2 regions of the Pseudomonas sp. JDS28PS106 genome follow, and region 2 is predicted to be linked to the other one. Evidence: predicted binding sites of a transcription regulator. Region 2 holds the regulator's gene; the other holds the start of a gene.
What was found. The regulator FliA, encoded in region 2, starts transcription of late flagellar genes. The targets are predictions, from matches to a motif close to CTAAAGTTTNNNNNNNNNNNGCCGNTAA.
Positions count from the first base shown of each region.

Region 1: TRP66_RS22760 (methyl-accepting chemotaxis protein) is a predicted target of FliA. The motif match lies at 2,269-2,296, and genes of this name have one in related genera.

Region 1 is NZ_JBAJGT010000022.1:10,848-14,329, reverse strand. Features, by position in the region: gene TRP66_RS22765 (aldo/keto reductase) at 1-491, opposite strand, end outside; gene TRP66_RS22760 (methyl-accepting chemotaxis protein) at 567-2,198, opposite strand; gene TRP66_RS22755 (hypothetical protein) at 2,482-2,694, shown strand; gene TRP66_RS22750 (DUF808 domain-containing protein) at 2,773-3,482, shown strand, end outside.
Region 2 is NZ_JBAJGT010000009.1:68,818-72,299, forward strand. Features, by position in the region: gene flhF (flagellar biosynthesis protein FlhF) at 1-516, shown strand, start outside; gene fleN (flagellar synthesis regulator FleN) at 632-1,465, shown strand; gene fliA (RNA polymerase sigma factor FliA) at 1,462-2,202, shown strand; gene TRP66_RS15930 (chemotaxis response regulator CheY) at 2,454-2,828, shown strand; gene TRP66_RS15935 (protein phosphatase CheZ) at 2,848-3,482, shown strand, end outside.

The DNA of each region.
Region 1 (3,482 bases), on a different contig from region 2:
ACCTGATTGGTCGCGCAGGGCGAGTCGGGCCGCTGAATCCCGTCGAGTTCGATCATGTCGGCGACATCGAAGTTGGACACGCCCCAGCGGCCGATCTTGCCCGCCTCGCGCAGACGCTCGAAGGCTTCGACCGTTTCCTCCAGCGGGTGCTGACCCGGCCAGTGCAGCAGATAGAGATCGATATGGTTGGTCTTCATCCTCCGCAGGCTCGCTTCGCAGGAGCGCTGCATGGCGGCGCGACCGGCATTGTGCGGATACACCTTGCTGACGATGAACACCTTGTCCCGCTGCCCGGCAATCGCCTGGCCGACGATTTCCTCGGCGCCACCTTCGGCATACATCTCGGCGGTATCGATCAGGGTCAGCCCTTGCTCGATGCCCAGGCACAGCCCGGCGATCTCGGCCGAGCGCCGATCTTCGTTCTCGCCCATGTGCCAGGTGCCTTGGCCCAGGACCGGCACGTCGTGGCCGGCCATTTGCAGTGTGCGCATCTATACGCCCTCCCAGTGATAGGCCTCTGGCAACAAGACCCGCATCAGGTTCCATGCGGGTCGTCGCAGCGCAGGTCAGACGCGGAACTGTCTGAGCAGGCCGTTGAGCTGCTCGCTCAGTCCGAGCAGGTGCTGGCTGGCGTCGGTCGACTGCTCGGCCGCCAGAGCGGTGCTCTGGGAGAGCTGAGCGGCCTGCGTCACGTTCTGGTTGATGTCGTCGACCACATGGGATTGTTGTAGCGTGGCGCTCGCAATCGAAGCGTTCAGGCTGTTGAGATTACGCAGCGCCTGACTGATGGAGGTCAGGCTCTGTCCGGCCTGATGAGCCTGCTCGATGGTCAGTTGCGAAGACCGGCTGGAATCGCCGATCACCTTCACCGCCGCATCGGAATGACGCTGCAGGCGTTCGATCATGGCCTGGATTTCGGCCGTTGATTTCTGGGTGCGCTGGGCCAGCAGCCTTACCTCGTCGGCCACCACCGCAAAGCCGCGACCCTGTTCGCCGGCCCGTGCCGCTTCGATGGCGGCGTTGAGCGCCAGCAGGTTGGTCTGCTCGGCAATGGAACTGATCACCTCCAGTACGCTGCCGATCTGAGTGCTTTCGCTTGCCAGGGTCTGCATGACTTCGACAGCCTGGCCGATGGTCGCGGACAGATGTTCGATCTGCCGCAGACTGTTGTCGATGTTGACCTGGCCCTGCTGCGCCTGGGATTCCGCGTCACGCATCTCACTGGCGGCATGCTCGGCATTCTTCGCCACATCCTGCACCCCGTAGGTCACCTCGTTGACGGCGGTGGCCACCAGGTCCATCTGCTGCGACTGCTGCTGGCTACGCGACTGAGCCTGCTCGGCGTTGCGGCCCAGTTCAGTGGAAGCACCGGCCAGACCCACGGCGGACGTCTGCAGCTGGCTTACGACGTTGCGCAGCTTGGCGACGAAAGCGTTGAAATGCCGGGCCAGCTCGGCGACCTCATCCTTGCCGTCGGTCTCCAGGGTGCGGGTCAGGTCGCTTTCGCCGCTGGAAATGTTCGCCATGGCCTGAACGGCGGTGCGAAGCGGCCTGACGATGCTGCGTACGATCAACCCGAGCAGCACCATCATGACCAGCACGATGGCCGCGCTGTAGAGCAGGGCATGGATCACCTGCTGCCGGAACTCGGCGGCGACGTCGTCGACATAGACTCCCGAACCCAGCACCCAGCCCCAAGGCTGAAACAGCTGTACGTAAGACGTCTTTCTCACCGGTTCGCTGGCACCAGGCTTGGGCCAGCGATAATCGACAAGCCCGGCGCCCTTACCGCGGGCGATCGTCACCATCTCGTTGAAGACGGCAAACCCGTCGGGGTCGCGGATGCCGGACAGGTCCTGACCTTCGAGCTTGGGGTTGGTCGGATGCATGACCATCGCCGGGCGCAAATCGTTGATCCAGAAATAGTCGCTCTGCCCGTAGCGCAGGGTCCGGATCGCCTGAAGCGCCTGCTGTTGCGCTGCTTCGCGAGTCAGCGAGCCCGCGGTTTCCAGCCCATGATAGTAGGCGAGCAGGCCGCTGGCGGTCTGCACCACATGCGTCGTTTTCTCGGCCTTGGCACGATACAGATCGTCGTGGATCTGCTTGAGCATGGCGGCCGCCAGTACGAAAAGCATCAGTACCGCGACAAAGAGAATCAGCCACAACCGCCGGCCTATGGTCAAACTGCGCAAGTTCATGGTCATTTCCCCGATATCCTTATTGTTGTTTTGAGCAAGCCCCGGCTGGGTTTCGGTTCTTCTCTAAAGCGTCTCGGCCCGAAATGACCAAACCTGAGCAGGGAGTCACGTTTTTTTACGCGGGTCTCTTTATGTAGGTAATGACTTACAGCAAGTCAGGCAAATGGCTATGTTCTCGGCGGCTGGTGGGGGGTAGGATTCGATTCAACAGCTGCAGCGATGGATCGCTGCGGTGGTCAGGGAGGATCGACCATAGCCAGGAGGCCGCCGACAGGATGTCGGGATGGTCATGTTTGCAAAACGACCCGCTTCGGCGGGTTTTTTGCGTTTGGGAGTCAGTGATTTCCAGCGCGTATCCGTAGGAGCCAGCTTGCTGGCGATGAATGACAACGCGGTTTGTGCTGCCGCGCTGCGGCAGCTCGCCAGCAAGCTGGCTCCTACAGTAGGCAGGGCAATGTCCGTAGCCAGTAAACCAACGACGCCAGTCCTGGTCTGAACGATGTCACGCCAATCACCCCTGGCTGTGATTCAATACGTGTCGTTCACGTTTCACTATCGATCAAGGATATTCATTTTGGCTGCTGGAAGTCTGTTGACCCTGCTGGACGACATCGCAACGCTGCTCGACGACGTAGCGCTCGCTACCAAGAAAACCGCTGGTGTGCTCGGCGACGATCTGGCGCTCAATGCGCAGCAAGTCACCGGCGTGTCCGCTGACCGCGAGTTGCCGGTGGTCTGGGCGGTTGCCAAGGGTTCCCTGCTCAACAAGGCCATTCTCGTCCCCGCCGCATTGTTGATCAGCGCCTTTGTCCCCTGGCTGATCACGCCATTGCTGATGATCGGCGGTGCATTCCTATGCTTCGAAGGGTTCGAGAAGATCGCCCATAAATGGCTGCACCCCGAAACCGGTGCCGTACACGAAGAGCGCAAGACGGCCGCCGCCGACGCCAAGGTCGACATGGTCGCGTTCGAGAAAGAGCGCATCAAAGGCGCGATACGTACCGACTTCATCCTGTCGGCCGAGATCATCGTACTGGCGCTCGGCGTGGTGTCGTCCAGGCCGTTCCTGGATCAGGTCGGCGTGCTGGTGATCGTCGCGCTGGTCATCACGCTGGGCGTTTACGGGCTGGTCGCGGGTATCGTCAAGCTCGATGACCTGGGCCTGTACCTGAAGAAAAAGGCCGGCTCGGCTGCTCAAGCCATCGGCAACGGCCTGCTATGGCTGGCGCCGGTATTGATGAAAGTGCTGTCGATCCTGGGGACGGCCGCGATGTTCATGGTCGG
Region 2 (3,482 bases):
AAGACACTGGGCCGCATCCTGAACGTGCCGGTGACTCATCTGGACCCGGGCCAGTCCCTGGCCCAGGCGCTGGAGCCGCTGATTCGCAAGCGCGTGGTATTGATCGATACCGCCGGCCTGCAAGCCAGCGATCCTGCGCTGCGTCTGCAACTGGAAAGCCTGGCGGGTCGTGGCATCCGCTCGCGCAACTATCTGGTCCTGGCGACCACCAGCCAGAAGCAGGTGCTGTCAGCCGCGTACCACAGTTACAAGCGTTGCGGCCTGGCCGGATGCATTCTGACCAAGCTGGACGAAACCGCGAGCCTCGGCGAAGTGCTGAGCCTCGCAATCAGCCACGAATTGCCCGTAGCGTATCTGACCGACGGGCCGCGCATTCCTGACGACGTGCATCTGCCGCGCCGCCACCAGTTGGTGAGCCGTGCCGTAAGTGTGCAGATGCAGGACGAACCGAGTGAGGAAGCGATGGCTGATATGTTTGCCGACCTCTATCACACCCCCGGCAAGAGAGTGGGTTAAGTGATGGGTACCAGTGGAATGTCCCTGCATCAATGGTCTGCCAAGCATCGTTCGGATTCGAGCATGCAGCCCGTAATGTGGCTTCGGTCTACGCAAGACAAGGTAAAGAAATAACATGGGCAGCATGCATCCCGTACAGGTCATCGCGGTGACCGGTGGCAAAGGTGGCGTAGGCAAGACGAACGTGTCGGTGAACCTTTCACTGGCCCTGGCCGAACTCGGCCGGCGCGTCATGCTGCTCGACGCCGATCTGGGTCTGGCGAACGTCGACGTGCTGCTGGGTCTGACGCCCAAGCGTACGCTGGCCGACGTCATGGAAGGTCGTTGCGAACTGCGCGATGTGCTCCTGCAGGGGCCGGGCGGCGTGCGCATCGTGCCCGCCGCTTCGGGTACCCAGAGCATGGTGCATCTGACGCCCGCGCAGCACGCCGGTCTGATCCAGGCGTTCAGCGAGGTGGGCGACAATCTCGATGTGCTGGTGATCGACACGGCCGCCGGTATCGGCGAGTCGGTGGTGAGCTTCGTGCGCGCGGCCCAGGAAGTGCTGCTGGTGGTCTGCGACGAGCCGACTTCCATCACCGACGCCTACGCGCTGATCAAGTTGCTCAACCGCGACTACGGCATGAATCGCTTCCGGGTGCTCGCCAACATGGCGCAGAGCCCGCAGGAAGGCCGCAACCTGTTTGCCAAGCTGACCAAGGTGACCGACAGGTTCCTGGACGTGGCGCTGCAGTATGTCGGCGCTGTTCCTTACGACGAGTGCGTGCGCAAGGCGGTGCAGAAGCAGCGCGCGGTGTACGAAGCGTTTCCCCGTTCCAAATGTGCGCTGGCCTTCAAGGCCATTGCCCAGAAAGTAGATACATGGCCCTTGCCGGCCAACCCAAGAGGTCATCTTGAATTCTTCGTCGAACGGCTTGTTCACCAGACCAGCGCAGGTTCCGTCCAATGACTGCGAGCGGATTTCAAATGTATAGCAAGGCTTCCAGAAACTCGCAGTACGAGCTGATCGAGCGCTACGCGCCGCTGGTCAAACGTATCGCTTACCATCTGCTGGCGCGTCTGCCGGCCAGCGTTCAGGTCGAGGACCTGATCCAGGCCGGCATGATCGGTCTGCTGGAGGTGTCGACCAAGTACGACTCCACCAAGGGCGCGAGTTTCGAGACGTATGCCGGCATCCGGATTCGTGGCGCGATGCTCGACGAAGTGCGCAAAGGTGACTGGGCACCCCGTTCGGTGCATCGAAACACGCGCATGGTCAGTGACGCGATTCGCGCAATCGAAGCGAGAACCGGCCGTGACGCTAAAGATCACGAAGTTGCTGCCGAACTCCAGTTGAGTCTCGACGATTACTACGGGATTTTGAACGATACCCTGGGCAGCCGACTGTTCAGCTTCGACGACCTGTTGCAGGACGGCGAGCATGAAGGGCTGCACGAGGACGGCGCGAGCGCTTCGCTCGAACCGTCGCGCGATCTGGAAGATGAGCGCTTCCAGGCCGCGTTGGCCGATGCAATTGCCAATCTGCCGGAGCGCGAGCGTCTGGTATTGGCGCTGTACTACGACGAAGAGCTGAACCTCAAGGAAATCGGTGAGGTCCTGGGGGTCAGCGAATCGCGGGTCAGTCAGTTACACAGCCAGTGCGCCGCTCGTTTGCGGGGGCGTTTGGGAGAGTGGCGAGCGCGTTGACAGGCAAGGCGCGTCCAGTGGGCGCGCAGTGACTGGAACTGGCTGTGCAGAGCGTTACGTGGTAATGGGACGGATCGAACAGGCGGCCTTGCGGGTGAAGACCCGAAGGCCGCTTGAAGTATGTGGCTGTCGTTGTGCCAAGCCCGTCGTGTTTCGTACAGCCGGGGGTGTGCTGTGCCAGTATTGATTGAACAGCGCGTTCAGGTGCTGAACGCGTCAAAGACTGCTTGGAGGTCGAATTGGACAAGAACATGAAAATCCTTATCGTCGATGACTTCTCGACGATGCGGCGCATCATCAAGAACCTGCTGCGTGACCTGGGGTTCACCAACACATCGGAAGCGGACGACGGTATTACCGCGCTGCCGATGCTGCAAAGCGGCGCCTTCGATTTTCTGGTGACCGACTGGAACATGCCTGGCATGTCCGGTATCGATCTTTTGCGTCAGGTCCGTCAGGACGAACGTCTGAAGAATCTTCCGGTGCTGATGGTGACCGCCGAAGCCAAGCGGGAGCAGATCATCGAAGCTGCCCAGGCCGGCGTGAACGGTTACGTGGTTAAGCCTTTTACCGCCCAGGTGCTGCAAGAGAAGATCGAAAAGATCTTCGAACGCGTCAATAGCTGAGGCATGCCGCGAGGGCGCTATGGAGAACAAAGATTCGTTGGGTGACTTCGAAGCCACCCTCAAGAGGCACGCACAGGAACTCGTCACCAGTCTTGAAAAAGGCCGGTTCGGCGATGCCGTGCAACTCATCCATGAGCTTAACCAGACCCGTGATCGCGGCCTGTACCAGGAAGTCGGCAAACTGACCCGCGAGTTGCACAGCGCGATCGTCAATTTCCAGATCGACCCGCACATGCCGCAAGCCGAAGAAGTGTCGCAGATCACTGACGCGACCGAGCGTCTGTCATATGTGGTGCGACTGACCGAGGGTGCGGCCAATCGCACGATGGACCTGGTCGAGCAAAGCACGCCGTTGATGAACAGCCTCAGCGCCGACGCCAAGGCGTTGAGCGAGGACTGGGGACGTTTCATGCGCCGCGAAATCGGCGCCGAAGAGTTTCGTGATCTGGCCAAGCGGGTCGACGGTTTCCTGACGCGTAGCGAAAAGGAAACCCACGCCGTTGCCACTCACCTCAACGACATCCTGCTGGCCCAGGATTACCAGGACCTGACCGGTCAGGTGATCAAGCGGGTAACGCAGCTGGTGACCGAGGTAGAGAGCAATCTGCTCAAGCTGGTGCTGATGGCCAGCCATGTCGATCGCTTCGCCGGGAT